Regions from separate parts of the Cryobacterium sp. TMB3-10 genome, predicted to be linked through region 1. Evidence: riboswitches for the same ligand, from Rfam matches in the RefSeq annotation. Region 1 holds a riboswitch; each other region holds the start of a gene.

Region 1 (9,952 bases):
GCGCCAACGAATTCGGTTCCGGTGCCAACACCAACACCTGCCCCACCTGCCTGGGCCTGCCCGGCGGGCTGCCGCAGGTGAACCGCCAGGCCATCGAGTCCTCCATCCGCCTGGGCCTGGCCCTGGGCTGCGAGATCGCCGAAACCAGCCGGTTCGCCCGCAAGAACTACTTCTACCCCGACACCGCCAAGAACTTCCAGACCTCCCAGTACGACGAGCCGATCGCCTTCAACGGCCAGCTCACCATCGAGCTGGAGAGCGGCCGCCAGGTGACCGTGGACATCGAGCGCGCGCACATGGAGGACGACGCAGGCAAGCTCACCCACATGGGTGGCGCGGCAGGACGCATCCAGGGCGCCGACTATTCACTGGTCGACTACAACCGCGGCGGCGTGCCACTGGTGGAGATCGTCACCCAGATGATCGAGGGTGGCGAAGCCGACTCGCCCGAGATCGGCAAGACCTACGTCGCCGCCATCCGCGAGATCGTCAAGGCGCTCGGCGTCTCGAACGCCCGGATGGAAGAGGGTAACGTGCGCTGCGACGCGAATGTGTCCCTGCGCCCGCGCGGCTCGAACATCCTGGGCACCCGCACCGAGACCAAGAACGTCAACTCACTGCGCAGCGTCGAACGCGCCGTGCGCTACGAGATCCAGCGCCAGGCCGCGCTGCTGCACGCCGGCGGCACCATCACCCAGGAGACCCGGCACTGGCACGAGGACACCGGGGTGACCTCCGCCGGCCGGCCCAAGAGCGACGCGGACGACTACAGGTACTTCCCCGAGCCCGACCTGGTGCCCGTCGCCCCGTCGCGTGCCTGGGTCGAAGAGTTGCGCGCCACGCTGCCCGAGCCCCCCGCGGCCCGCCGCAAGCGGCTGCAGGCGGACTGGGGTTTTGTGAACCTCGAGTTCCAGGATGTGGTCAACTCCGACCTCCTCGACGTTCTGGAGGCCACCATCGCCGCCGGCGCGCCCGCTCAGTCCGCCCGCAAGTGGTGGACCGGCGAGATTGCCCGTCTGGCCAACGCCGCCGGCGTGACTGCCGAGAGCCTCGTGACCCCGGCCCAGGTGGCCGCGCTGATCGAGCTGATCACCGACGGCACCCTCACCGACCGCCTGGCCCGCCAGGTGCTCGAGGGCGTCATCGCCGGCGAGGGCACCCCCAGCGAGGTCGTCGCCAGCCGTGGACTGGCCGTCGTCAGCGACGACGGGCCGCTGATTGCGGCCATCGACGAGGCCCTCGCCGGGCAGCCCGACGTGCTCGCGAAGATCCGCGACGGCAAGGTGCAGGCCGCCGGCGCCGTCATCGGCGCGGTCATGAAGGCCATGCGCGGCCAGGCGGATGCCGCCAGGGTGCGCGAACTGGTGCTCGAACGCGCCGGCAGCGCTCCGGTGGAGTCTGCACCTTCGGAGTCGGTGGAGTAATGGCGCTCTGGAGCCGCCGGCCCGCGGACGCCCCGTCAGCCGACGGGGCGGCCGCGGTGTTCGGCGTCGGCATGCAGGTGGTGGTGCGGCTTGACCGCAGCCGCTACCCCGACTCGATGGTGGAGGACCCGATCGGGGTCATCACCGCGCCAGGCGAGCTCGTCGGCTCGGCGCTTTATGCACCCGTCGTGGGCAAGGAAGCGGTGTGGGTGGTGCACTTCGAGGAACCGTTCTACGGTCTCGACGGCACCGGCCCGCACGAGTCGGCCCGGGTGTCGCAGGGTTCGCTCGAGGCAGCTCCGGAGTCGTGATCGCCGTGGCCGACCTCAACCAGCCCGCCGAGGCCGACATCCGTCGGTGGCGGCGGTATCTGGCCGATGAACAGGCCGAGGCCGCCGTCTACCGTGATCTGGCCGGTCGGCGTTCCGGCGAGGAACGCGACATCCTCCTGGCCCTCGCCGAGGCAGAGGGCCGGCACGAAGCGCACTGGCGCCACCTGCTCGGCGAGCGGGTCGGAGCGCCCCGGAAGGGTGCGCTGCGCACCCGGGTGCTTGGCCTGCTGGCCCGCAGGTTCGGTTCCGTCTTCGTGCTCGCGCTCGCCCAACGCGCCGAGGCACGGTCGCCCTACGACGGGGACGCCGATGCCACCAGCGCCATGGCCGCAGACGAGCGTATCCACGAGGAAGTCGTTCGAGGCCTGGCCGCCCGCGGCCGCCAGCGGCTGTCCGGCACCTTCAGGGCCGCGGTCTTCGGCGTCAACGACGGTCTGGTGAGCAACCTCGCCCTGGTGCTGGGCATCGGGGCGACCGGGGTGCCCACCGCCACCATCCTCTTCACCGGCATCGCCGGCCTGCTGGCCGGAGCCCTGTCGATGGGTGCGGGGGAGTACGTGTCGGTGCGTTCCCAACGCGAGCTTCTCGAGGCATCCACCCCGAACCCGGCCACGCGCAGCGTGCTCTCACACCTGGACGAGGCCGCCAACGAACTGACCCTCGTGTACCGTGCCCAGGGCATGACGCCCGAAGACGCCGAGGTACACGCCCGTGAGGTGCTGCGCACCGTGGCGGTCGCCACCGGTGCGCTCGACGTGAGCCGGCTCGACGGCTCCACCGCCGCACTTGTCGACGAGCACGAAGCCATCGGCACCGGCATGGGCGCCGCGATCTCCAGCTTCTGCTTCTTCGCCTCCGGGGCCCTGCTGCCGGTGCTGCCCTACCTGTTCGGCATGCAGGGCGTCGCTGCGATCATCGTCGCCGCGGTCCTCGTGGGCCTCGCGCTGCTGGCCACCGGCGCAGTCGTCGGACTGCTCTCCGGCGGTCCGCCGCTGAAGCGTGCGCTGCGTCAGCTTGTGATCGGCTTCGGAGCCGCCGGGGTCACCTACCTGCTCGGACTGCTCTTCGGCACCACCGTCGCCTAGCGCCCGGCCTAGCGCCGCAACTGTTGCCGGTGCGGACAAATGGTCCCGGTGTGCCGGGCGCACTTGTCCGAACGAGCAACAGTTGATCGGCGCGGGCGGACGCGGCGGCGGCGGTCAGCGGCGGTCGTCGCGGCCGGTGAGGGCCAGCAGCCGGGACTGCAGCGGAGCGTCCTCGGGCATCGGCACCGGGGAATCGAACAGGCCACTGGCCTCCAGCGCATCCCGCTGCGGCTCGAACACCGTCCAGACCGCCTCGATCAGAGCCGGGTCCAGGGTCTCGTCGGCCGCCGTCGCCCTGGCCAGGTCCCAGGAGTGAATCGTCACGTCGGAGACCTGCTCGCGCAGGTAGTCCAGCACCGTGACGGTGTCGTAGGAGAGTTGCACCGACGCATCCGCAGACGCCGCCTGCCACGCCGCGGTGGCCAGTGAGGAGTGCGTGTGCCATTCGGCAACGAGGTCGTCCCCGAGCGGGTCGACGCGGCGCCGGGCCTGGTCCAGGGTCAGCCCGGCCAGCAGCGGCGGGATCCACTGCTGCTCCCGAACGACGTGGCGCACCAGATCACCGACGGTCCACTCCTTGTCGGGCGTCGGAGCGTTCCAATCGTCCACGGCTGCGATGCGCCGGCCGAATTCACGGTGCGCCTGTTTCTGCAGGGTGTACCAGTCGATCGACGGAGCTGCGCTGGCGGAGGTGGTGTCAAGCACAGTTTTTTCGGACAGAGTCTTTTCAAGCACAGTGGGCTCACTTCGTTGATTGTCGTGCGGCATCCGCCCAGAGGGGAAAGTCCGTGCTGGGTGCAACGACGCTCGGCCCGCGGGCATTCCGGGTCCGCCGGAAATCTCCCCGTCAGTGCGAGAAGTTCCGCCGTAGAAGCTAGGTTCGACAGAGAACACCGCCGGGCTCTGTCCTCGGCCCTACCGCGACGAGGTCCACATGCCAGCTTCCAGTGCCCCGGGTTCCATCGCCGTCATGCTGCCGCGAGACCTGCCCGCAGCGCAGTTCGTGGCTTACGCGCGCCGCGCCGAGGAACTGGGTTTCACCGAGATCTGGGTGGTGGAGGACTGCTTCTTCCGCGGGGGCATCGCCCAGGCCGCCGTGGTGCTCGCCGCCACCACGACCATAGTTGTGGGAATCGGGATCCTGCCCGCCGCAGCCCGGAACCCCGGCTTCGCGACCCTCGAGATCGCCACCCTCGCCGAACTTTTCCCGGGTCGACTGCAGGTGGGCGTCGGGCATGGCATGCCCGTCTGGATGCGGCAGACCGGCAGCTGGCCGACCAGCCCCCTGGCCATGCTCGCCGAGAACATCGACCTCATGCGTGCCCTGCTGCGCGGGGCCTCCATCACGACAGCCGGCCGCTACGTCCAGGCGGATGCCGTGGCCTTGGCCGGTCCGCCGTCCACGGTGCCGCCGATCCTGGCGGGCGTGCGCGGACCGAAGTCCTTGCACCTGGCCGGCGCCTGCGCCGACGGGGTGGTGCTGGCCGAGCCCGTCACCCCCGAATACCTCGCTGCCGCGATCGGTGCCCTCGATGCCGGCCGCGACGCTCCGCCGGAGGGCTTCGGGTTCCCCGGCCTCCGCCCCCCGTCGGCTGCCCGTCACGTGGTGGCCTACAACGCGGCCGCCGTCGACGAGGACCCCGCCGTGGCCCGCAACCTGGTGCGCCCGGCTCTTGAGTGGATCGGCGACCCCGATTGGGCCCCGCACATCACGGTGCTGCCCTTCGCGAAGGAGTTCGCCGCCCTGCGCTCGGCCAGCGCCAGCCGGGCTGACTTCGCGGCAGCGATGCCCGAGAGCTGGGTCGATCAGCTCGCGGTGGTCGGCACCGCCGCATCCGCTCGCCGCCGCATCGATGAGCTGCACACCGCCGGAGCCACGAGCGTTGTCCTCATCCCGGCCGGTCCCGACCCTGTGAAAGCGCTGGAGTCGCTGGCCACGGTCCTGTCGGTCCGGGCTGGTGCCGCCTAGGCTGACACCAAAGCGAAGGAGCAGACTCATGGGATTCCTCGATCGCCTCCTGGGCCGACCCGAACAACCGGAGCCGACCCGCACCGCGCCGGCCCCGCAGCGCACCGACGACGAGATCGCCGTGGAACGCTACAGGTACCTCTTGCGCACCGCACCGCCGGAGACCATTGAACAAGTGCACACCGAAGCGTTCAGCAAGCTCACCGACGAGCAGCGCGACCTGCTCTTCCAGCAGCTGACCGAGAACGCGATGGAGGGTGAGCGCCCGGCGAACGCCGAACCGGCCACCCTGGCCAAGTCCGCCACCCGGGCCGAACTCCGCCAGCCGGGCACCCTGGACCGGGTCTTCGGCGGCGACCAGGCCGGCGGCCGGCAGGGCCCCGGCTTCGGCAGCATGCTCGGCGCTTCCCTGCTCGGTACCGTGGCCGGCTACGTTGTCGGCTCGGCGCTGGTGGGCGCGTTCCTGCCCGATATGGGCGGCGAGGCGGATGCGGCCGGTGACGCCGGCACCGACTCGGGCGCCGAGACCACGGCGGACTCAGGCGATTCCGGCGGCGATTTCGGTGGTGACTCCGGCGGCGGTTTCGGTGGCGACTCCGGCGGATTCGGCGATTTCGGCGGCGGTGGAGATTTCGGCGGTTTCTAGCTCGATGCCGACCCCTCCTGCCTGTACTCTCGAAGGTAGCTTCGAGTTGGTTCCGGCCGGAGCGGCAGAAGGGTGTGGTGCGGCGTGAGCAGGCAGGATGGCAGCGACCGGCAGACCACCGGCGCCGATGTCGACGACACGACCGCCACCATGCTGCACATAGACATGGATGCGTTCTTCGCGTCCGTCGAGTTGCTCGACCACCCCGAACTCGTGCACCTCCCCGTCGTCATCGGCCACCGCTCCGGTCGGTCCGTGGTGACAGCGGCCAATTACGTCGCCCGCAAGTACGGGGTCAACTCGGCTATGCCGATGGCTATCGCCCTGCGCCGCTGCCCGGCCGCCATCGTGCTCGAGCCGCACATGGGCCGGTACGTGGAGGTGTCCCGCCAGGTGATGGGCATTTTCACCGACATGACGCCGATGGTCGAGCCGCTCAGCATCGACGAGGCGTTCCTGGATGTCGCGGGCGCCCGGCGTGTGCACGGTTCACCCGCCGAGATCGGGCGGAAGATCCGCGCCCGTGTGTTCGCCGAGACCGGACTCACCTGCTCGGTCGGCGCCGCGTCGACTAAATTCGTGGCCAAGCTGGCCTCCGGACGGGCCAAGCCCGACGGGCTGCTGGTGATCCCCGCGGAGGACACAATCGCTTTCCTGCATCCGCTGCCCGTCGGCGCCCTCTGGGGGGTGGGCGCCAGCACCGAACAGGTGCTGCTCGGGCTCGGGCTGCGGCACGTGAGCGATATCGCGCACGCCCCCCTCGAGATGCTGCAGCGTGCCGTCGGCGTCGCCAGCGCGCACAAACTGCACGATCTGTCCTGGGGCATCGACCCGCGCACGATCAACCTCGAACGCGAGGAGAAAAGCGTCGGCCACGAGGTGACCTTCGAACATGACGTCACCGATGTCGCCCGGTTGCGCAGCGAACTCCTGCGCCAAGCGGATGCGGTGGCCGCCAAGCTGCGCGGCAACGGCCTCGTCGCACGGACTGTGGTGCTCAAGCTCCGCTACGCCGACTTCAGCACGGTGACCCGGTCGCGCACCCTGGCCGAGCCCACCAACGTGGGCCGGCGGATATACGAGGAGGTCACCGCGAGCTTCGACGTGCTCGCGGCCCGCGGCATCCGGGTGCGCCTGATCGGAGTGCGGGCCGAGCAACTCGGCTCCGGCGATGGTGCCGGCATGGGCCTGTGGGACGATGACGACGACTGGCGGGAAGCCGAACTGGCCGTGGACACCGTCACCGCCCGGTTCGGCCGGGGGATCGTGCGGCCGGCCTCGCAGCTGGGCGGCGGAAGTGCTCCGAAGCGTGATGTCCATCCGTTCGGAACACCGAACGCCGGGACGCCGCAGGGAGAGGGGGAGTAGCCTCTCACCATGACTAATCTCGCCTTGAAGCTCGCAGAAAACGCTCGATCCATCGGCGTCAGGTCGGCCTACGGAGACCCCGTGCAGATCGAGGGCGTCACGATCGTTCCGGTGGCCCTGGTGCAGTACGGCTTTGGCGGTGGCGGCGAAGGTGACGAGTCCGCGGCGGCCGGCGGTGGCGGCGGTGGCATGGCCATCCCGATCGGCGCTTACGTTAAGTCCGGCGGAGCGGCCCGCTTCGAACCGAATGTGATTTCGCTGCTGGCCGTCGGCATCCCCTTCGTCTGGGTCGCCGGCAAGGCCATCGCGCGCATCATCCGCGCGCTCAAGCGCTAGCACTAGCAGCGAGATCCTCGCGCGCAGAAATTGTCGCGCGACGCCTTGCATTGCCCGGATGCGCCCGGGGAGTTCTATACTCGAAGCTGAACACGGGAGTCCGGTGAACCGGGCTGAGAGGAAGCTACTTCAGCTTCGACCGTCGAACCTGATCTGGATCATGCCAGCGCAGGGAGGCTTCTCAATCCCGTGCCCAGTATTCCTCTACGGAAAGGGCACGTACAGTGCACGCGTCAATCAACACCCAGCCTTCCAGGACTTCGTCCGCCACCTCTCCCTCCACGTCGCGGAAACCGCGGGTGCTGAAATGGCGGGTCGTCGACATCGTCGTGGCCAGCGTCATCGGCGTCGCCAGCGGCGTGATCTTCTGGGCATGGGGCCTGGCCTGGTCGCCGCTGAGCGCCCTCCTGGCCTTCACCCCCGGGCTCGAAGGACTCCTGGCCGGCGGCTGGCTGTTCGCCGGGGTGCTCGGCGGACTCATCATCCGCAAGCCCGGTGCGGCCGTCTACACCGAGGTCGTCGCCGCCGTCGTCTCGATGCTCATCGGCACCCAGTGGGGCTTCTCCACCCTGATCTGGGGTGTCGTCGAGGGGCTGGGCGCGGAGATCGTGCTGGCCCTGTTCTTGTACGCCAACTGGCGCCTGGGCGTGGCCCTCCTGGCCGGCGCCGGCGCGGGCATCGCCGTTGGTCTGCTCGACACCACCTTCACCAGCTACGCGGCCCTCGACATCGGCCCCAAGATCGTCTACCTGGTTTCCGCCGTCGTCTCCGGTACCGTGCTCGCCGGGCTGCTGTCCTGGCTGGCGGTGCGCGGACTCGCCCGCACCGGCGCGCTGAGCCGGTTCGCCGCCGGCCGCGAATCGGGCCCGACCGACCGGGTCGACACCCAGCCTGCCCGGTGACCCGCACCGGATGCCCGCTCCGCGTCGCCGAGGCCCGGCCGTGACCGGCGCCAGGGTCACGGCCTCCGGCTGGGGCTGGCGGCACGCCGGCCGGTCCCGCCCCGCGGTCTCCGGGCTCGATCTCGACATCCGCCCGGGGGAGCGGGTGCTCGTGCTCGGACCCAGCGGAGCCGGCAAGAGCACGCTGATGCACGCCCTCGCCGGTGTGCTCGGCGATGACGAGGACGGCGACGAGACCGGCGAACTCCTCATCGACGGCCGCCGCCCCAGCGCGTCCCGCGGCCGGGTGGGCCTCGTGCTGCAGGACCCGGACTCGCAGGTCGTGCTTGCGAGGGTGGGCGACGACGTCGCCTTCGGCTGTGAGAACCGCGCCGTTCCGCGCGCCGAAATCTGGCCCCGGGTCGGTCGGGCCCTCGCGGACGTGGGCCTGGACCTGCCTCTGCGGCACCCGACCAGCGCGCTCAGCGGCGGCCAGAAGCAGCGCCTGGCCCTGGCCGGGGTGCTCGCCATGCGCCCGGGCCTGGTGCTGCTGGACGAACCCACCGCCAACCTCGACCCTGACGGTGTCGTCGAGGTGCGCGACGCCGTGCTGCGCTCCGTGGAGGCGTCGGGTGCGACCCTCATCGTGATCGAGCACCGCGTCGCGGTCTGGCAGCACGTCGTGGACCGCATCGTGGTGCTCGACCCGGCCGGCGGCATCCTCGCCGACGGACCCACCGACAGCGTGCTCAGCGCCGAAGGGGAGCGGCTCGCCGCCGCCGGAGTGTGGATACCCAGGTTCCCACCCGCGACGCCCGACCGGCGCCCCCGCTCCGACGGTCCCGGCGCGGAAGTCCTGCTCAGCGCCGATGACCTCGCCGTCGGACGGGTGCCGTTCGCCCGCAAACAGGCCGTCGTCGTCGCACACGGCCTCGACCTCGCCCTGCGCGCCGGCACGGCCACGGCTCTCACCGGACCCAACGGCACCGGCAAGTCGACTTTCGCGCTCACCCTGGCCGGGCTTCTGGCCCCCGCGGGCGGGCGGTTGACCGCAACGGATGCCCTCGCCGGGGGACTCGGGCCGGCCCCGCACCGATGGCGCTCCCGCGACCTGCTGGCGCGCATCGGCACCGTCTTCCAGGACCCCGAGCACCAGTTCCTCGCCGGGACCGTGCGTGCCGAGCTCACCATCGGCCCCCGCGCCCTCGGCCTGGGCGGGGCCGAGCAAACTGAGCGAGTGGACGCGCTGCTGCACAGACTGCGGCTGGACCGTCTCGCCGACGCCAACCCGTTCACCCTGTCCGGCGGCGAGAAGCGCCGACTGTCCGTGGCGACGGTGCTGGCGACCCGGCCCCGGCTGCTCGTCCTCGACGAACCCACCTTCGGGCAGGACTCCCGCACCTGGGCCGAGCTGGTGCGCCTCCTCGCCGAACTGCTGGACACCGGCACCGCCGTCCTGGCGGTCACGCACGATGAGCAGTTCGTGGCCGCGCTGGCGGATGCGCGCCTCACCCTGGTGCCTGGAACCGGGCCGGCGAGTGGCCGCAGCGTGACCGCCGGGCTGCGCGCGCCCGCCGGAAGGGAGGCGTCGTGAGCCTGATGACGCCGGAGATCCGGCCCAGTGCGATCGCTGGAGTGAACCCGGTCGCCAAGCTCGCCGTGGCGCTGGTGATCAGCTGCGCCCTGATGCTGTCCATCGATTGGGTCTCGGCCGCGGTCGCCCTCGCACTCGAGGCTGTGCTGCTGGCCTGGTGCGGGCTGAGCGCCCGCCAGTTCTGGCTGCGCACCGCACCGGTGTGGATCGCGGTTCCCTTCGCCGTGCTCACCACGGTGCTCTACGGACAGGACTCCGGCGCCGTGCTGTTCAGCGCCGGCTTCGTATCGGTGACCGAGGGGTCCGTGGCCCTGGCC
Region 2 (9,952 bases), on a different contig from region 1:
GTCGATGTCGTCGCGGGAGACGGCTTCGCGCCAGTCGGTCGACCACTCCTGCCAGCCCAGTTTTGTGGCCTGCGCGGCGGTGGTGTCAGCGGACCGGCCCACGAGCAGCGCCATTTCGGGTTCTCGGGGAAGGTCGAAGAACCTCGGCGCCGTGCGCCAGGCCTGCGAATGGGCCGCGCCCATGAACGCGGTTCCGATCAACGCCACCCGCAGTGGGGTCTGGTCTGCCATTCGCGCTCCTTCAGTCGACACCATCGTCGGACGCTTGTCCTCTGCGAGGATGGCAGCACCAGCACCACCCCGGCACTTTTTTGCGCAAAAATGGTGGGAGGAGGCAGGGTGATGGGCGAAACGGCACGGGTGACACTCAGTGATGTCGCCGAGCGAGCGGGAGTGTCCATCGCCACGGCCTCACGCGCCCTGGCCGGGCGCGGCGAACTGGGTCTGGCCACCCGGGAACGGGTTCTGGCGGCCGCGACCGCGCTGGGCTACGACCGGGGCACGTCGTCGCGCGGACGGCCCAGCACCCTGGACACGCGATTGATCGAGCTCGTGCTCGGCTCCTTCGACGATGCCTGGACCGACGAGGTCACGGCGGGTGCGCGGCGCAGTGCCTTCGAGCACGGCTACGACCTCGTGCTCACCCTCGAGCGGGACGACCCCGCCGACGACTGGCCCGCGCGGGTCGCCACCCGCCGGCCGTCCGGCGTGATCCTGGGCCTCATCAGGCCCACCCGTCGGCAACTCACCGAGCTGCGGGGGCTGAGGATCCCCCTGGTGTTGCTGGACCCGCGGTCAGACCCCAACGGCGAGCTGGCCAGCGTGGGCACGACCGACCACCAGGGCGGTTACGACGCCGGCGCGCACCTGGCCGCCACGGGCCTCGGCCGCTTCGCCGTGATCACCGGCACCCCGCGGTTCAGGTTCGGTAAGGCTCGCGAGGAGGGCTTCCGCCGCGCGATCGCCGAGCACGCGCCCGGCGCCCCGGTCACGCGCGTGGACGTGGGCTGGGACGGCGCTGGTCTCAGCACCGCGATCCCCGACCTGTTCTCCGGTGACCGTACCCCTGTGGGCGTCTTCGCCTGCAACGACGCCATGGCCCTGGCGGTGTACCCCGCGGCCCGGCGGGCCGGGCTGCGCATTCCCGCGGACATCAGTGTGATCGGCTTCGACGACGAACCGCGCTCCATTGTGGCGTCACCTCCGCTGACCAGCGTGCACCAGCCGCTGGGGGCGATGGCCGCCCGCGCGGTGGCCCTCGTGCACGAAATGCGCGCCCGCGGCGGGGAGCACTTCGACAGGATCGAGCTGCCGACCCGGCTCGTGTTGCGCCAGTCCACCCTCGCCACCCCTCCGCGAACTGTGCCTTGAGCGCTAAAACCTCAGGTTTTCGGTGCGAAAGTCACGGCTCGCGGGGCGGTAATTTGGGGGAATGGAGATACGGGAAGCCCGGGAGGGCGACTGGGGCGCGATCTGGCCCTTTTTGCGGGACGTTGTGGCGGCCGGCGAGACCTATTGCTGGCCACGGGACACCAGCGAGGCCGACGCTCAGGCGTGGTGGCTGGGCAAGCCCGGCGGCCGGGTCTTCGTGGCCGAGGACCACGGCCGGGTGCTCGGCACCGCCGAGCTGCACCCCAACCAGCCGGCGGCGGGAGGTCACGTGTGCAACGCCGGCTTCATGGTGGCCCCGCAGGCGGCCGGTCGAGGCATCGGCCGCGCCCTGGCCGAGCATGTTCTCGGGCAGGCCGCGAACGCGGGGTTCCGCGCGATGCAGTTCAACGCCGTGGTGGAGACCAACCACAACGCCGTGAGCCTCTGGCAGAATCTGGGCTTCAGCATCCTCACCACGGTGCCCGGCGCCTTCCGTCATCCGGTGCACGGCTATGTGGGCCTGCACGTGATGCACAGATCGCTGCTGCCCTGACTACTGCCCTAATATCCGTCGCCCACTGTTCACCCCACGGCCCTAGGGTGAACGCATGACCGAGACACTCGACGGCAACGGCGCCGCCCACGCCCCCGCGGCCCACACTCCCGCCCGCGCCGCCGTCGTCGCCTGGAGCCTGTGGGACTGGGGCTCGGCCGCTTTCAACGCCGTGGTCACCACGTTCGTCTTCTCGGTCTACCTCACCGGCTCGTCATTCGGCGACGAGGGCGACGTCGCCGCCCAGCTCGGCTGGGCACTCGCGATCGCCGGGTTCCTGATCGCCGTGCTCGCCCCGGTCACCGGCGCCCGCTCGGACTCCTCCGGCCGGCGCAAGTTCTGGCTCGGCGTGAACACCTTCATCGTGGTTGGCCTCACCGCCGGTATGTTCTTCGTGCTGCCCACTCCGGAGTACCTGCTGCTCGGCCTGGTGCTGCTGGCCGCCGGCAATGTGTTCTTCGAGCTCGCCGGGGTCAGCTACAACGCCATGCTCGCGCAGGTCTCGACGCCACGCACCATCGGCAAGGTGAGCGGTTTCGGCTGGGGCATGGGCTACATCGGTGGCATCGTGCTGCTGCTGATCGTCTACTTCGGCTTCATCAGCCCCGAGGTGGGCCTGTTCGGCGTCACCAGCGAAGACGGGCTGGCGGTGCGGGTGACGATGCTCATCGCCGCCGCATGGTTCGGCCTGTTCGCGCTGCCGCTGCTGTTGCGGGTGCCCGAATACCGGGCGCCGGATGCCGCGAAGCGCGCCAAGGTCGGCTTCTTCCAGTCCTACGTCGAACTGGGCCGCGACGTGGCCAAGCTCTGGAAGACCAACCGCCAGGTCGTCTACTTCCTGTTCGCCAGCGCCATCTTCCGTGACGGCCTGGCCGGCGTCTTCACCTTCGGCGGGGTACTTGCCGCGTCGGCGTTCGGCTTCTCCCCCGGCGAGGTGATCATCTTCGCGATCGCCGCGAACGTGGTGGCCGGAGTCGCCACCATCAGCGTGGGAGTGCTCGACGACAGGCTGGGCGCCAAGCCCGTCATCGTCACCGCCCTGGTGGGCCTCATCGTCAGCGGCAGCCTGGTGTTCCTGCTGCACGACGGCGGCCAGATCGTCTTCTGGACCGCCGGCCTGGCCCTGTGCCTGTTCGTGGGGCCCGCCCAGTCGGCCAGCCGCACCTTCCTGGCCCGGATCATCCCGGCCGGCCGGGAGGGCGAGGTGTTCGGCATGTACGCCACCACCGGTCGTGCCGCCAGCTTCCTGGCCCCCACGGCGTTCGCACTGGCCGTGACCATCTTCGGCGAAACCTACTGGGGCATCCTGGGCATCGTGCTGGTGCTTGTCATCGGCTTGCTGTTGTTGCTGCCGGTCAAGGCCCGGCAGAACCAGATGGGCTGAGCCCTCGAGGCGGTGGCTCCGGATGCGTTCCGGCCGCCGCCCAGAGCGCGTGGAAGTGGTTGATCGGGCCGTGCCCGCCGCCCACCTCGAGCCGGTCGGCGGAGGCCACGCTGTCGCTGAGCCAGGCCTTCGTCTCGGTCAACGCCCGCGGCCAGTCCCGGTGCCGGGCCGCCAGCGTGGCCAGGGCCGACGACATCGAACAGCCGGTGCCGTGGGTGTTCACGGTGTTGATGCGCGGCGCGGAGACCTGCACGATGTGGGCCCGCCCTGGCTCGGTGCCGGCCGCGTCGACGAGGGCATCCGGGCAGGCCGGACCGGCCAGGTGGCCGCCCTTGACCAGCACCCGGGTGCCGCAGGCGCGGGAGAGCCGCTCGCCCTGCTCGAGGGCCACTGCCCAGTCGGCGGCCTCGGGTTCGTTCACGAGCACGGCCAGCTCGGGCAGGTTCGGGGTGACCAGGTGCACCAGCGGCACCAGGGCGCGGAGCGCGGCCTCGGCGGACGCGTCGAGCAGCCGGTCGCCGCTGGTGGCGATCATCACCGGGTCGAGCACGATCACGGATGGCCGCACCCGGGCCAGCCACGCGGCCACGGTCTCGATGAGGTCGGCCTGGCCGAGCATGCCGATCTTCACGGCGTCGATGGTGACGTCGTCGCTGACCGCGTCGAGCTGTTCCACGAGGAAGGACACCGGCGGGATGTGCACCGAACGCACCCCGCGGGTGTTCTGGGCGACGAGCGCGGTGACCACGGCCATGCCGTAACCGCCGTTGGCGGCGATGCTCTTGAGGTCGGCCTGAATCCCGGCGCCGCCGGTGGGGTCGGTGCCGGCGATGCTGAGCACCCGGGGGATCTCCCTCGGCCCGGTCATCGGGTCCACTCCCGGCGCAGGGCGCTGGCGGCGGCACGGGCATCCGGAGCGGCGCAGACGGCCGACACCACGGCCACCCCGGCGGCCCCGGCCCGGCGCAACGGCCAGACATCCGCGAGCCCGATGCCGCCGATCGCGACGCAGGGCAGCGCACTCGTGGCGGCCAGCGCGGCGAAGCCGGGCACCCCGAGCACGGGCGGATGGTCGGGTTTGGTGCTGGTGGCCCGGATGACGCCGACGCCCAGGTAGTCCACGGTTCCGGGGGGCAGCGCGAAGACCCTGTCGAGCTCGGCCGGGGTGTTGGCGGTGATGCCCACAATCGCGTCGGAGCCGACCCTGTCGCGCACTCTGGCCACGGCTTCGTCGCCCTGGCCCACGTGCAGGCCGTGCACGGCGGCGCCCTCGGCGAGCGCCCGCAGGTACACGTCGACCCTGTCGTTGACGACCACGGTGGCGCGGTCACCGACCGCGTCGGCCACCTGCAGCAGCAGGCGCAGCACGTCGTCGTCCGACCCGGTCTTGTCGCGCACCTGCACGGTGGTGATGCCGCCGGCGACGGCGTCGATCACGGTTCTCAGCACGCCCCTGGCAGCGCACAGGGCAGTGTCGGTGACGAGGTAGAGCGAGAGATCGCTCACGCCAGCCGCGCCCGGTCGATGACGGTGGCGCCGTCGAGGGAGTGCAGCCGGTCGAGGAAGTGCGCCGCGAAACTGCCCGGCCCGGCCGCGTCGGCGGCGGCGAGTTCGGCGGCGACGGTGTACAGCAGCGTGGCGGCGGCGGTCGCGGCGAGCGTTGCGCCGGGTTCGTCACGGTCGACGAGCGAGAGCACGGCGGCGGTCACCGCGCCGAGCGCGCATCCGCCGCCGGTGACCCGGGTGAGCAGCACGTGACCGTTGGCCACCCGGATGGTCTGCGAACCGTCGGTGATGAGGTCGACCGCGCCGGACACGGCTACGCTCGCTCCGGTGCTGCGGGCGAGCAGGGCGGCGGCGTCGGCGGCGCCCTCCGGCGAGTCGGTGGCGTCGACGCCTCGGCCGCCGGTGCCCAGCTGGGCCAGGGCGATGATCTCCGACGGGTTACCGCGGATGGCCGTGGGCCGGAAGTGCAGCAGCTCGCGAGCCAGCCCGGTGCGCACCGGCAGCACGCCGATCGCGACGGGGTCGAGCACCCAGGGGGTGCCGGCGGCGTGTGCGGCCGACGCGGCCTCGAGCATCGCACTGCGCTGCTCGGCGTGCGGGGTGCCCACGTTCACCAGCACTCCGGAGGCCACCCCGGCGAACGGTCCGGCCTCGGTGGGCACGTCCACCATCGCGGGCGCGGCTCCCAGGGCCAGCAGCACGTTGGCGGTGAAGTTGGTCACCACCGCGTTGGTGAGGCACTGTACGAGAGGTTGGCTCTCGCGCAGACGGCCGAGCAGATGGGCAGCATTCTCTGGTGTCAGACGGATGGTCATCCGGGACATCCCTTCGCTAGTACGAACTAGATCAGGTTCAACGGGTGTTTTCTCAGCCCCGGCCGTTTGGCAGGGCACCCCGTGTCACTACCGAAACCCTAGCGGCCGGATTGTTCACACCCGGACTAGTAGTCGAAATCGTCGACGGCGAACCACGGCACCGGCACCGCCGGGTCCAGAAGCGCGAGCGGATCCACCTCGAAGGTCTCCAGCACCACGCTGACGCCAGGTGACACGAGCGCCTCCACACCGACATCGCCGACGACGGGTAGCCTGACCATTCCGCCACCCTGCCGGACGGCGGCCGTGAGGGCTGCTACGAGCGCGGTCACGTCGCACGAGCTGCGCAATCGGAACAGGCGCTCGCCGACCGTGAGGGTGTGAGCCTGCATGACATCTCCCTCGGTGTAGATCTCACGCTAAGACCAAAGCGGCGACGTGTATACACGGTTGACAGCGCTGCGTCTTTGTCTTTGTCTGAAACCCTCCAGCGTTTACACCGGCGCACCCGGCACACTGGACCGATGACAACCACACTGCTGAACAAGGCCGAACTCCTCAACGCCCTGCACGTGCCCGGCACGCCACTGATCGTCACGAACGTGTGGGACGCGATCACCGCCAAGATCGTCTCCGAGACCCCGGGCGTGAAAGCCCTCGCCAGTGCCTCGCACTCGGTGTCCAACGTGCGCGGCCTGCCGGACGGCGAGGGCCTCACCGTCGACGAGGCCATCATCGCCGCCCGCATTATCACCGGAGCGACCGACCTGCCCGTCTCGGTCGACTTCGAGAAGGGCTACGCGGCGGATTCCGCGGGGGTCGCCCGCAACGTGCGCCGCCTGATCGAGGAGGCCGGGGCCGCCGGCATCAACATCGAAGACTCCGTGGGCGCCACCAAGGCGCCGCAGTTCGACATCCCCACCGCGGCCGCCCGGGTCGCCGCGGCGCGGGAGGGCGCCGAGGCGGCCGGAGTGCCGCTGGTGATCAACGCCCGCGTCGACACCCTCGCGGGCGGCGGCGAGTGGGCCGAGGCCGTTCAGCGTGCCAACGCCTATCTCGACGCCGGCGCCGACGTGATCTTCTTCCTCGGCCTGGGCGACGAAGACAAGGTCAAGCGCGCCCTCGACGAGGTGAACGGCCGCATCTCCGTGATCGGGAACCCCGGCGCCGTTCCCCTGGCCCGGCTGGCCGAACTCGGCGTCTCCAGGGTCAGCTTCGGCCCCGGTACCCTCGGCCTGGCCCTCGCCGCGTTGCAGCGCGCCGCCGCCCAGCTCACCGCGCTCGGCGATTACCCCGACGACCTCGGCTTCCCCTTCGAGCTCTAACCCGGCCTCAGCGTGGGCGGCTCGGTACGGTGGGGTCATGCCCAGCTTCGCGTCGCACGATGAGACCGTTCTGCACTACGACGTTCTGACCCCGGATGCGGCGGGCGCGCCTGAGCGCCCGCCGCTGGTCGTGCTGGCCGGCGGGCCGGCCCGGCATCCGGAGTACCTGGGCGATCTGGCCGGGCTCACCCGCCTGCGCACCCTCGTGGTGCTGCACCAGCGGGGCGTGGGGGCGTCGTCGCCATCGCCCACCGCGCCCGCCGCATCCTGGCCGGCCCTGGCCGACGACGTCGAGGCGCTCCGCCGGCATCTGGGGCTGGCCGAGATCGAGCTGCTCGGCCACTCGGCCGGCACCCGCGTCGCGCTCGCCTATGCGGCCCGCCACCCTCATCGGCTGGCGAGCCTGTGCCTGCTCACCCCGCCCGCGCAGTGGCTCGTGACCGTCCCCGACGACAGCTCGCACATCATCACGGGGCACCGCGCCGAGCCCTGGTACGCCGATTACGTCGCGCACCGGATCGCGGCGACGGCGGCGACGACCGCCTCCGACCTGAACCACCTGTTCCCCTACCTCGCCCCGATCGCCTGGTCGCGGTGGACGGCCCAGGCCCGGGAGCACGAGGCGACCGGCGCCTGGCATCCCGCGGCGCAGGACCTGTTCTTCGCCGGGGCCGACCCGGCGGGCATCCTGATCGGCCTGGCGCAGGTGCACTGCCCGGTTCTGGTGGTCGCGGGCGCCGACGACGGCCTGACCGGGCTGGCCCCGGTGCTGGCCGTCGCGGACCTGTTCACGAACGGTCGTGCAGTGACCATCGCCGGCGCCGGGCACTACCCGTGGGTGGAGCAGCCGCAGGCGTTCACCGCGGCGCTGGCCGGTTTCTACCGGCGCCCGGCGGACACGGCCTAGACCCTCCGACGCCGGCCGCCGCGGGGCGCGGCCGTCAGAGCGGGGTGGGATCGAACAGCACGTGAGAGCGGCCCGTCATCGCGTCCTCGGCGACCCGGGCCCGCACCCCGTAGACGTCGCCGATGAGCTCGGGCGTGAGCACGTCTCGCGGGCTGCCCCCGGCGACCGCGCGTCCGTCCTGCAGGACAAGCACACTGTCGCAGAAGGTGGCCGCGAGATTCAGGTCGTGCAGGGCCACGATCGCGGTGACCGGCAGGTCGGCGACGAGGGCCAACAGCTCCAGCTGATGCCGGATGTCGAGGTGGTTGGTGGGCTCGTCGAGCAACAGCTCGGTCGGCTCCTGCGCGAGAGCCCGCGCGATGTGGGCGCGCTGGCGCTCCCCGCCCGACAACGTGCGCCAGAGTCGGTCCGCCTTGTCGGTCAGACCCACGTGCGCCAGTGCGCGGTCGATCGCCCGCGCATCGTCTGCGGTGTCCCCGCCGAAGAGCGACCGGTAAGGCGTGCGGCCCAGCCGCACGACGTCCCGTACCAGAATGTCCACCTCGGTCTCCGCGTGCTGCGTGACGGTCGCCACGGTTCGGGCGACGTGGCGGCGACGCACCGAGGTGAGGTCGGCCCCGTCGAGCGTGATCCTGCCGGTATCGGGTGCCGACACGCCCTGGAGGAGGCGCAACAGGGAGGATTTGCCGGAGCCGTTCGGGCCGAGCAGACCCACCGTCGAGCCGGGCAGCGGGCAGAGGGTCACGTCGTCGATCACGAGGGTGCCGCCTCGCCGCCAGCTCACGCGGTGCGCTTCGAGTGTCACGCCCTGCCCCTGCCCTTGTTCCGCAGCAGCAACAGCACGAACACGGGAACGCCCACGAGGGCGGTGCCCACGCCGACCGGCAGCGGGGTGGGGGCGAAGACGACGCGGGACGCGGCATCCACCCACACCATGAAGACAGCGCCGAGCACAATCGTGGCCGGGATGACCCTCGAGTGGCGCTGGCCGAAGAGCAGGCGGGCCGCGTGCGGCAGAACCAGGCCGACGAAGCCGATGGCGCCCGCGATGCTCACCAGGGTGGCGGTCAACAGGGCCGTGACGATCAACAGGATCAGCCGGGTGCGCCCGACGTGGATGCCGAGAGACGCGGCGACATCCTCACCGAACGCGAAGGCGTCGAGCGATCGCGCCCAGACCAGGCAGATCAGGGCGCCCACCGTGACCACGCCGGAGCTGAGGGCCACGTCGTCCCAGCGCATGCCTTCGAGCGAGCCGAGGAGCCAGAACATCACCCCACGGGTCTCGTCGGAGTCCGCGAAGGCGAACACGACCAGGGAGGTGAGCGCCGAGAACAGCTGGGTGCTCGCGACGCCGGCCAGGATGACCCCCGCCGTGCCGGCGGACGAGAACCGGGCGAGGAGCAGCACAAAGCCGAACGCGGCCAGGGCGCCGATGAACGCGCCGCCGGAGAGCCCGATGGCTCCGCCGCCGATGCCGAGAACCCCGACGAGCACCGCCCCCGTCGATGCCCCGGAGGACACCCCGAGCACGAACGGGTCGGCAAGCGGATTGCGCAGCAGCGACTGCAGGATGACCCCGCTCAGGCCGAGCCCGGCCCCGCACGCCGCTGCGACCAGGGCCCGCGGCAGCCGTTCCTGCCAGACGATCGCATCCTCCGAGACGCGCACCGGGATGTCGGTCAACGCTAGATGGTTCAACAGGATGTCGCGCACGTTGACGAGGGACACATCCGCGGGGCCGAGCGTGACGGCGACGCCCACCGAGAGCACGATCGCGACCAGGCCGAGCAGGCCGAGGGCCAGGGCGAGCACCGCGCGCGGCAGGGGCCGCCCGCGGGTCACCGAGGCGGCTTCAACGGTGCTCAGAGCGCGTCCTTGTGCTCGTCCCACCAGGCACGGATCTTCTCGAGGCCGTCGACGAAGCGGATGGACGGGTTCATCTCGGCGCCGTGCAGGGCGATGTAGCGCTGCTCCTGCACGACCTCGAGGTTCTTGGTGAGGGGGTCGCTCTCGAGGAATTGGATCTTCTCGTCGAGACGGTCGCCGGGGAAGCGGTCGCGCTGCAGATCGCCCAGGACGAGGATGTCC
Region 3 (9,952 bases), on a different contig from region 1:
TTGGCGAGGTCCATCCCGGTCTGCACCCAGTGGGTGGCCTCGTCGAACCGGGCGGGGTCGACCTTACGGCGGATGGAGACGGTGAGCTCAACCAGCGGGGCCTAGAAGATCATCGGGCGGTCGTCGTCCTCGTCCTCGGTCTCGATGTCCACCAGCACCGGAACGTGGTCGCTCGGGGCGTCGCCCTTGCGCTCGTTGCGGTGGATGCTCGCATCCGTCACGAGCTCACCGAAGGCCGGTGAGCCGAGGATGAAGTCGATGCGCAGGCCCTCGTTGCGCGGGAAGCGCAGCTGCTTGTAGTCCCAGTAGGTGAAGCCCTCCGGCACGATCGGGCGCACCACGTCGGTGAAACCGGCCGCCTCGAACGCTTCGAACGCGCTGCGCTCTGCCGGCGAGATGTGGGTGGACACGCCGGGTACCAGGGTGGGGTCACCCACATCGGAGTCCAGCGGGGCCACGTTCCAGTCGCCCATCAGTGCCATCGCCAGCCGGGGGTTCTTGGCCAGCTCGTCGGCGGCGTGGGTCTTCAGCCGGGTCAGCCAGTCCAGCTTGTAGACGTAGTGCGGGTCATCCAGCGAGCGGCCGTTGGGCACGTACAGGCTCCACAGGCGCATCTCGTTCACGGTCACGCCCAGCGCGCGGGCTTCCAGCGGCAGGCCGGGACCCTCTTCACCCTTGAGGAAGCCGGGCATCTCGGGGAAGGCGGTGACCACATCCGTCATCTCGTGGCGGCTGGCGAACGCGACGCCGTTCCACTGGCTGAGGCCGTGGATGGCCAGTTCGTAGCCGGCGTCCTCGAAGGCCTGCGCGGGGAACTGCTCGGGCTTGCACTTGATCTCCTGCATGGCGAGCACGTCGATGTCCTCTCGCACCATCCAGTCGACCACTCGGTCGACGCGGGCACGGATGGAGTTGACGTTCCAGGTGGCGATGCGCATGGCTCTAAGCCTATTTGGCGCGGGCGCTCCAGAAACCTCGCCGACACACGCGAGTGGCAGGATGGCAGTATGTCGGAATTGCAGATCGGTTACGCGGCCATGTTGGAGCAGTTCGCCCCCGCCGAGGCGGTGGCGCTCTCGGCCTATGCGGAGGAGCACGGCTTCTCCGGGGTGATGGCGGCCGATCACTTCCAACCGTGGGTGCCAGCCCAGGGCGAATCCTCCTTCGTGTGGAGCGTTCTCGCCGCGATCGGTGAGCGCACCAAGGGCGACATGGGTCCCGGCGTCACCGCGCCAACCTTCCGCTGGCACCCGGCCATGGTGGCGCAGGCCTCCGCCACACTCGCCTCGATGTACCCCGGCCGGCACTGGCTGGGCCTGGGTTCCGGTGAGGCGCTCAACGAGCACATCGTCGGCGGCTACTGGCCCGAGGCGCCCGAGCGCATCAACCGTATGTTCGAGGCCATCGAGATCATCTCGAAGCTGTTCACCGCCAGCATCGCCGGCAAGGACGTCAAGCACTCTGGCCAGTTCTTCAAGCTCGAGTCCACCCGGCTATGGACCATGCCTGAGGTCGCGCCCGAGATCCTCGTCGCCACCGCCGGCCCGGTCACCGCCAAGCGCGCCGGCCGGCACGCCGACGGCCTCATCACCGTCGGCGCCCCGCTCGAGAAGATCTCGATGCTGTTCGGCAAGTTCGACGACGGCGCCCGCGAGGCCGGCAAGGACCCGTCGACCATGCCCAAGGTGCTGCAGCTGCACATGAGCTGGGCCGAGACCGACGAGGAGGCCATGGCCAACGCGTTGCACGAGTGGCCCAACGGCGGCATGAAGTTCCCCAAGGGCGACATCCGTTCGCCGTTCGAATTCGAGCAGATGGCAAAACTGGTGCGTCCGGAGGACTTCGAGGGCCGGATGATCATCTCCGCCGACCCCGACGACCACCGTGCCTACATCCAGAAGTTCGTCGACCTCGGCTTCGACAAGATCTACCTGCACAACGTGGGGCGCAACCAGCGCCAGTGGATCGACGTCTTCGGCCGCGACGTGCTGCCGAAGCTCGCCCGGTAGCGATGCATTCCGCGGCCGACGGTGCGCGCCACCGGCTCGAGGTGTTCGTGCTGCCCGGAATCGGCGAGGTCCGGGCCGGCGACGACCTGGCCGCGACCATCCTGGCCGTCGCTGGTCCCGCCGCGTCCCGTCTGGCCGACGGTGACATCCTGGCCGTGACCAGCAAGATCGTGTCCAAGGCCGAGGGCAGGCAGGTGGCCGCGACCGACCGGGAGCAGGCCATCGCCGACGAGACCGTACGGGTCGTCGCGACCCGTGCGCATCCGGGCGGGGTCACCCGCATCGTCGAAAACCGGCAGGGCCTGGTGATGGCCGCCGCCGGTGTCGACGCCAGCAACGTCGAGCACGGCACTGTATTGCTACTGCCCGTCGACCCGGATGCCTCCGCGCGCGGCCTCTGCGCAGCCCTCCGCGCCGCCACCGGGCTGCATCTCGGGGTGCTGATCACCGACACCGTTGGCCGCCCGTGGCGGGACGGCCAGACCGACATCGCCATCGGCGCTGCCGGCGTGGCCGTGCTCGACGACCTACGTGGCAGCATGGATGCGCACGGTCGCCGCCTCGACGTCACCGTCGCCGCCGTCGCGGACGAGATCGCCGGCGCCGCCGACCTGATCAAGGGCAAGACCAGCGGCAACCCCGTCGCCGTGCTCCGCGGCCTCGGCCACTTGGTGGGCGCGATCGACGCGGGGGATCGCGGCGCGCGCCGGCTGTTGCGCGACACTGCGAACGACATGTTCCGCGTCGGCAGCGCCGAGGCGTACGCGGAGGGTTATGCGGCCGGGCTGGCGGCTGCCGAGGCGGACCGTGGGACGGATAGCGCACCCACGAACGCTGATGAGGCGGGGACGGCCAGGGCTGCTGATGACAGGACCGCGGCCGCCGACTTGCCGGAAGATGCCCCGACAGCGCCTCTAAGGGGGCACATTGCGGCAACTCGTGAGATTCCTGATGCCGACTTGCCGCAAAAGTCCCCTATCGGGCCCGCGAGGGGGCACTTTGCGGCAACTCGTGAGATTCCGGATGCTGCCGCCGACGACCACCTTGGTGAGTTGCCGGTTGAGGCCCCCACCGCGCACGGCACAGGGCCTCAAGTGGCAACTCGAGAGGATTTGGCTGGTGAGTTTCCGGTTGAGGCCCCCTCGGAGCGCAGCAGTGGGCCTCAAGTGGCTTCTCGCGGAACCGCATCCGCGTGAGATGGGTGTGCGTGGTGCCCGTCAAGGGCAGTGCGAGCGCCAAGAGCCGCCTGAGCGCGCTGCCGGAAACCTTCCCGGCCCGCGGGGAGCTCGCCGAAGCATTCGCGCTGGACACCGTGGCCGCACTGCTGGCCGCCGGGATGGTGCAGGAGGTGTTCGTGGTGACCGCCGACCCCGCCGCCGCCGCGCCGCTCAAGGCGCTGGGCGCCCAGATCGTTCCCGAGGTGCCGCACACATCCGCTTCGGATGCCGGGACGGGCGCTTGTGTGGCAACTCGGGACCCGCTCAACGCGGCCATCGCCGAGGGCATCCGGGTGGCGCATGAGCAGTACCCGCTCTGCAGCGTCGCTGTGCTCACCGGAGACCTGCCCGCGCTCACCGTCGCTGACGTCGAGTCGACCCTCACCGCCGCAACCGCCCATGACCTGGCCATGGTTGCCGACGAGGAGGGCACCGGCACCACCACGTTGCTCGCCCGCGCCGGCATCACGCTCACTCCCCGGTTCGGGCCCGGCTCCCGTGCTGCGCACGAGACTGCCGGCCACGTGCCGCTCGACCTGCCCGCCACGGCGTCGATCCGCCGCGACGTCGATACCGTCGACAACCTTGCCGAGGTGCTGCGCCGCGGTGTCGGTGCGCACACCAGCGCCCTCATCGCCCGTTCGCAGCAGGTGCCAGGCCCAGAGGGGCGCTGATAGACACCAGCCAGTGAGCCAGCGCCGGCCACTGCGCTAGCGTGCAGTCATGGGGAACACCGACGCCCGGATGCACCTGGGTCATGCCGCGCGCTTTGCCGGCACCGTGATGCTCACGGCGGTCATCGGCGCTACCGTCGCCACCCTGATCTTCATGTTCAGCCGAGACGCGACGGTGGCTCAGGCCTGGGACCTGATCGTCGGTGGCCTTTCGCTGCTGGCAGCGGTCGCCGCCCTCGCCGGCACCGCCACACTCACCCTGCTTCTGGTGTTCTCGCCGCCGACCGGTCGCTGGGGCCTCGGCGGGCGCAGCGTGCTCGCCGGGTATGCAGGAGTGATCTTCGCGGCGCTGTCATTGCTCCTTGCGGCCGAGTGGATTCCCGGTGAACCGGGCGCTGCCGGCGGTCCCGCGGTCCTCGCAGCCGCGGTCCTCGGCTTCACCCTGGCCGGTGGCCCGCTCTGGATCGGCCTCATCGCGGTGCTCCTCGGGCGCACGGTGCTCCTCCCTCGGGGCATCGGGACGCAGCGGCTGTCCGCCTCCGAGCGTTCACGATTCGGTGCCGTCCTCATCGCGGCCGGCCTCTGTCTTGCCGCTATCGCCACCTCCGGCGCGTACCTCGTTGCGGTGCACGGCGGCCTGGACTACGCCTGCGCCGTGGAGGGGCCGTTCTCTCCCCTCGCCGAGCTGTCGGAGCGCGCCGGCGTCGTCAGCGGCAGCTTCTCCTGGTGGCCGCTCGGCCGTAGCTGCACCTGGGCCGCAGCCAGCGGAGGCACGGTCCTCGCCACCTCGGGCTGGAGTCACACGGCACTCGTCCTGGCTTCGCTCGGCCTCGCCGCGGCGGGCATCGCCCTGCGAACAACCAGGGCGGGTCAGAGGGATGCGCCGGCCGGCAGCGCGCGGTAGCGCCGCATTCACTCGGGCGGCGGCGGCCGACCGGGCCGACTCGGCCGAACTCGGTACGTAAAGGCGGAGGAATTCGAGAAACGCCGCGTTGCGCAGGCGCGCGCGGCGGTGTTTCCCGAAAAAGTCCGCCCCGACGTGCGGTCCAGGACGGGGGTCAGTGCGCGGCGGGAGTCGCCGGCCGCACCGAGGACGCCAGTGCCGCGAGCACGTCGGCCGGGGTGGCCGCCATCTCGATCGAGGCGCGGAACGAGGGCTTCATCAGGCTGCGGGACAGCTGGGCGAGCACCTTGAGGTGCTCGGTGCCGGCGGCGGCCTCCGGCACGGCGATCATGAAGATCAGGTGCGCAGGGGCCTCGTCCAGCGAGTTCCAGTCAACGCCGTCTCGGCTGCGCGCGAACGCGAGCACCGGGGAGGTGGCGCCGTCGGACTTGGCGTGCGGAATCGCGATGCCCTCGCCGATGCCGGTCGTGCTGATCAGTTCACGGTCCATGGCCGCCTGCACGACGGCGTCGACGTCGAGTACCCGCCCGGTGGTCTGCATCAGACCGGCCAGACGACGGATGACGGCGTCCCGGTCGGTCTCGTCGATGTCGAGCACGATGGTGCGTTCGTCGATGTAGTCGAGCACGGTCTTCGGGGCGGGGGCCACCGGCTCGGCGGCAGCAGGCGCGGCAAGAACCGGCGCCGCAGCCACGGGCGACACGGCACTCGCCGCAGCACCCGGCGCGGCAACCGGCACAGCGGCATCCGCAGCGGCACCGGCGACCGCAACCGCGGCAGCATCCGCCGGCACGACCTTGCGCACCGAGATGCCGATCAACAGCACCGACACCAGAGCGGTGACGGCCACACCGGAGAGAATCGCGACGAAGTACATCGGCACGCCGCTCACGGCACCGAAGACGGCCACGATCGGGCCGCCGTGCGGCACGGCGTTGGTGACCCCGGCGATCGCGGCGATGGCACCGGCGACGGCGCCACCGAGCACGTTCGCGGGGATGACCTGCAGCGGGCGGGCCGCCGCGAGCGGGATGGCGCCCTCGGTGATGCCGAAGAAGCCCATGAACAGCGCGGCGATGCCGGCCTCGCGTTCCACCGGGGTGAAGAACCGGCGACGGATGACCGTGGCCAGCCCCATGCCCAGCGGCGGCACGGCGATGGCCGCGGCGACCATGCCCATCGGGCCTGGGTTGCCGGAGGCGATCAGCGCGGAACCGAACAGGAACGCCGTCTTGTTGATCGGGCCGCCCATGTCGAACGCGACCATCGCGCCCAGGATCAGGCCGAGCACGACGACGCTGCCGCCGTCGAGGCTGGAGAGGAAGTCGGTCATCGAGGAGAACACCCAGGCGATCGGCTGGCCGAGGGCGAGCACGAACAGGCCGCCGACGACGAGGGTGGTGATCACGGGGATGACCAGGATCGGCATGATCGGCTTGATGAAGCGGTGCACGGTGATCTTCTTGATGCCCAGCGCCACGAAGCCCACCAGGAAACCGGTGACGATGCCGCCGATGAAGCCGGCACCCGATTCGGAGTTGTAGAAGGAGCCGGTCGTGGCGATCCAACCGCAGATCATGCCCGGTGCGAGCCCGGGCCGGTCGGCGATCGCGTAGGCGATGAAGCCGGAGAGGATCGGCACCATCAGGGTGAAGCCGAGCACGCCGATCTGGTTGATGGTGAACCAGAAGCTGTCCTCGGGGATCACGAGTCCCTGCGGGGTGGCCTCGCCGCCGATCGACAGCGAGATCGCGATGAGCAGCCCGCCGACGACGACGAACGGGATCATGTACGACACGCCGTTCATCAGCGCGCGGTAGATGAAACCGCCGATGTCGCGTTTCCCGGCGCTCGCCGGGGCATCCGTGGTCACGGCGGCGCGGCCGGTGGGGGCGGCGGCCAGCGCCTCGGCGATCAGCGCGGCCGGGCGGTGGATGCCGTCGGAGACGCGGGTGGAGACGATGCGCTTGCCCCCGAAGCGGGACAGGTCGATCTGGGTGTCGGCGGCGACGACGACAGCGTCGGCGCGGTCGATGTCGGCCTGACTGAAGGTGCCTTCGACTCCGACGGACCCGTGCGTCTCGACCCGGATCTCGTAGCCGAGTTCGGTGGCGGCCGCGTCGAGTTTCTCGGCAGCCATGTAGGTGTGGGCGATGCCCGTTGGGCAGGCCGTGATCGCCAGGATCAACACCGTGGGCGGCGCGATGGTGGTGTCGGTCGGGGTGTCAGGCATGGTGCGGTGTCCTTCCAGGACGACGCCGACGACCGGTGGCCCGTCGGCCATGGAGCGCGTGCTCACCCGGTGAAGAATGCAGCAGCCTGTCCAGCGTACAGTTCGGCGCCCGGTGCATTCGAGAGTCTTTCGGCCCTGCCGGCCGCTAGGGTGGGACGCGACACGGGGTGCCTCCGCCGGATGCGGACGCTGAGATCCAAACCCGTCGAACCTGACTAGTTAGCACTAGCGAAGGGATGTCGCCATGAACGTTCACGCCGCCGAATCACGCGGGGATGCCGACCCGGATCTGCGGCCGGAGCCGGGCCGCACCGAACCGTTCAGCAGGCTGCTCTGGGCCGACATCGCCGAAACCCGCACCGCCATCGATGCGTTGCCCTTCATCGCGGAACTCGGCGACGGCAGCCTGTCCGCCGGCCACTTCGCCTACTACCTGGCCCAGGATGCCCTCTACCTCGCCGCGTACTCCCGGGTGCTGGCGCAGGCGAGCGTCCTGGCGCCCACCCCCGCCGAACGGGAATTCTGGGCTACCGGCGCCGCCAACTGCATCGAGGTGGAACTCGAGCTGCACCGCACCTGGCTGACCGGCCATGACACGCGCCCGGCGCCCGGCCCGGTGACCCGGTCCTACGTCGACCACCTGGTCGCGGTCAGCGCGGCAGGCAACTATGCGGTGCTGCTGGCCGCGGTCCTGCCCTGCTACTGGCTCTACGCGGATGTCGGCGAGCGCCTGCACGCCGGCTTCACGGCGAGCCGGCGCGACGCGGCGCATCCGTACGCCGACTGGCTGGAGACCTACGCCGACGAGGGGTTCGCGGCCGCGACCCGGCAGGCAATCCTGCTCACCGACACCGCGGCGGCCACCGCGACGGCCGTCGACCGGGCGCTCATGCGCGCCGTGTTCGCGCGGTCGGCGGCCCTCGAGTTGCTCTTCTTCGACGCGCCCCGGCTGCACGCGCCGGGGTAGCAGACCACAACCATCCGCACCCGCGGATGCATGACTCCTGCGATTCCCAGCCGCCGACCGGCGATCGCCCCGGAATGACGAGGCGGTCGGCCACGCCGGCGGAATCGAGCACGAGTTGTGCTTCGGCGGCGCCGGATCAGGTCAGCGCCACGGTGCGGAAGCCCACGTTGCCGGCCGCGGAATCCGCGGTGTTGGAGGCCCGAGCGGAGTTGCGATACCGGTTGCAATAGGAGTCGTGGCAGAGGTACGAGCCGCCGCGCATCGAACGCTGCTCGCCCGTCGCCGGGCCGGCCGGATTCTCGGCGGGGGAGTGCGCGTAATAGCCCTCCGCCCACCAGTCGGCGCACCACTCCCAGACGTTGCCCACGCTCTGCCAGAGGCCGTAGCCGTTCGGCGCGAACTCCCGCACCGGGGCGGTGCTGAGCCAGCCATCGGCCAGGGTGTTCACCGCGGGAAACCGGCCCTGCCAGATGTTGCAGCGCTGCCCTTCCTCCCACTCGTCGCCCCACGGGTAGCGCCGGCCGGCCAGCCCGCCGCGCGACGCGCACTCCCACTCGGCCTCGGTCGGCAGCCGTCGCCCCGCCCAGGCGCAGTAGGCCAGCGCGTCGTTCCAGCTCACCTGCACCACCGGATGCTCGGCCAGCCCGTCGAGCGACGAACGGGGGCCGGCCGGATGCGCCCAGTCCGCGCCGCGCACCCCCAGCCACCAGGGTGTCTGCGGGGGCTGGCCGACCACGTCATCGATGTCGGCCTGCAACGCGAGGTGGAACACCGCGGAGTAGCCGAACAGCTCCGACTCGGTGCGATACCCGGTATCGGCCACGAACCGGGCGAAGGCGGCGTTGGTGACCGTCGTCGTGTCGATGGAGAAGGCATCCAGCCGCACTTCGTGCACGGGGGTCTCGCCGTCGCCGGGATTGCCCGCGCCGTCGGCGTCGCCCATGGCGAAGACCTGCGCCGGCACCAGCGCCTGGTCGAGGTGATGCCGGACGAGTGAGCCGGGAGCGGCCGGTGCCGGGGGGAGCTGGGACATGGCTGTGCCCGGGGGTGCCTCCGCATCGTCTACGCCCACGGCCAGCCGGGCCTGGCGTATCACCTCGTGTGCGGGCGCGCAGCACCCGTGCTCATCCGTCGTCACGCGCAGACCCTAGCGCTCCTCCGTCGCCGCGACCACCCTGCCGGCGGGACCAGGCTCGCCCCTCCTGATGGCGACTCACGGCATCTGGCGAGTAGAAGCTGGCGCCCGATCAGGGGCAGGGGGTACCGCCAGATTGGACGGTGGCCCATACTGGGCTCCATGGTTCCCCGCTCCGCCCCGAGTTATCGCACGCTCGCCTCGATCAGCAGGATCACTTTGCTCCTGCACCTGCAGCGTCGCGGAACCATGACCGTCGGCGACCTCGCCGAGGCGGCCGGGCTGCATCCCAACACCGCCAGAGAACATCTGCAGCGCCTGGTCGACGATGGTTTCATCACCTGCCAGCCGGAGACCCGCGAGACCAAGGGTCGCCCCCGCATGCTCTACAGCGCGGCGGCCGGTTCCGCCGAGCCCGGTTCGGTGCGCGCGGCCAAGGCCGAAGCCGCACAGCGCCGCGGTGACCTCGTGCGGAGGCTCCTGCCCCTCGAAACCGTCGACACCTCCCCGCGCCAGTGCCAGATGGACGCGCTCGACGACCACCTCGACGCCAGCGGCTTCGATTCCGACCACGACTCTGACGGCACCCACGTGCACCTGCACGATTGTCCGTACAGCGAGATGGTGAAGCTGCACCCCGAGGTGTGCACTGTGCACTTCGGCCTGATCAAGACGCTGCTCGAACAGACGGATGGCCCGCTGCGGGCCGACCGGCTGCATCCGTTGGTCGGGCCGGACATCTGCACCCTCGACCTGCTCGAGCGGGTCCTGGAGCCGGCCGCGGCGGTGCCGCCCGTGGTCATTTACGCTCCC

The links. Region 1 has a riboswitch for thiamine pyrophosphate ahead of E3T22_RS11265 (ECF transporter S component). Riboswitches for the same ligand answer to the same signal wherever they lie in the genome.
Region 2: another riboswitch for thiamine pyrophosphate. It lies ahead of thiM (hydroxyethylthiazole kinase); the one in region 1 lies ahead of E3T22_RS11265 (ECF transporter S component).
Region 3: another riboswitch for thiamine pyrophosphate. It lies ahead of E3T22_RS05825 (hypothetical protein); the one in region 1 lies ahead of E3T22_RS11265 (ECF transporter S component).

Annotation. Positions count from the first base shown of each region.
Region 1 is NZ_SOGH01000020.1:669,857-679,808, reverse strand. Features, by position in the region: gene gatB (Asp-tRNA(Asn)/Glu-tRNA(Gln) amidotransferase subunit GatB) at 1-1,424, shown strand, start outside; gene E3T22_RS11300 (hypothetical protein) at 1,424-1,735, shown strand; gene E3T22_RS11295 (VIT1/CCC1 transporter family protein) at 1,732-2,841, shown strand; gene E3T22_RS11290 (TIGR03086 family metal-binding protein) at 2,956-3,546, opposite strand; gene E3T22_RS11285 (LLM class flavin-dependent oxidoreductase) at 3,776-4,810, shown strand; gene E3T22_RS11280 (hypothetical protein) at 4,839-5,456, shown strand; gene dinB (DNA polymerase IV) at 5,541-6,824, shown strand; gene E3T22_RS11270 (hypothetical protein) at 6,834-7,160, shown strand; TPP riboswitch at 7,243-7,353, shown strand; gene E3T22_RS11265 (ECF transporter S component) at 7,385-8,062, shown strand; gene E3T22_RS11260 (ABC transporter ATP-binding protein) at 8,073-9,635, shown strand; gene E3T22_RS11255 (energy-coupling factor transporter transmembrane protein EcfT) at 9,632-9,952, shown strand, end outside.
Region 2 is NZ_SOGH01000024.1:119,670-129,621, forward strand. Features, by position in the region: gene E3T22_RS13325 (Gfo/Idh/MocA family protein) at 1-231, opposite strand, end outside; gene E3T22_RS13330 (LacI family DNA-binding transcriptional regulator) at 343-1,371, shown strand; gene E3T22_RS13335 (GNAT family N-acetyltransferase) at 1,433-1,924, shown strand; gene E3T22_RS13340 (MFS transporter) at 1,980-3,308, shown strand; gene thiD (bifunctional hydroxymethylpyrimidine kinase/phosphomethylpyrimidine kinase) at 3,280-4,176, opposite strand; gene thiE (thiamine phosphate synthase) at 4,173-4,814, opposite strand; gene thiM (hydroxyethylthiazole kinase) at 4,811-5,629, opposite strand; TPP riboswitch at 5,621-5,721, opposite strand; gene E3T22_RS13360 (hypothetical protein) at 5,755-6,021, opposite strand; gene E3T22_RS13365 (isocitrate lyase/phosphoenolpyruvate mutase family protein) at 6,154-6,954, shown strand; gene E3T22_RS13370 (alpha/beta fold hydrolase) at 6,992-7,861, shown strand; gene E3T22_RS13375 (ABC transporter ATP-binding protein) at 7,896-8,666, opposite strand; gene E3T22_RS13380 (iron ABC transporter permease) at 8,663-9,754, opposite strand; gene E3T22_RS13385 (ABC transporter substrate-binding protein) at 9,727-9,952, opposite strand, start outside.
Region 3 is NZ_SOGH01000013.1:59,611-69,562, reverse strand. Features, by position in the region: gene E3T22_RS05860 (antibiotic biosynthesis monooxygenase) at 1-14, opposite strand, end outside; gene E3T22_RS05855 (exodeoxyribonuclease III) at 102-938, opposite strand; gene E3T22_RS05850 (TIGR03557 family F420-dependent LLM class oxidoreductase) at 1,008-2,009, shown strand; gene cofE (coenzyme F420-0:L-glutamate ligase) at 2,012-3,205, shown strand; gene cofC (2-phospho-L-lactate guanylyltransferase) at 3,217-3,900, shown strand; gene E3T22_RS05835 (hypothetical protein) at 3,950-4,804, shown strand; gene E3T22_RS05830 (fructose-specific PTS transporter subunit EIIC) at 4,959-7,103, opposite strand; TPP riboswitch at 7,191-7,291, shown strand; gene E3T22_RS05825 (hypothetical protein) at 7,282-8,004, shown strand; gene E3T22_RS05820 (formylglycine-generating enzyme family protein) at 8,141-9,037, opposite strand; gene E3T22_RS05815 (metalloregulator ArsR/SmtB family transcription factor) at 9,302-9,952, shown strand, end outside.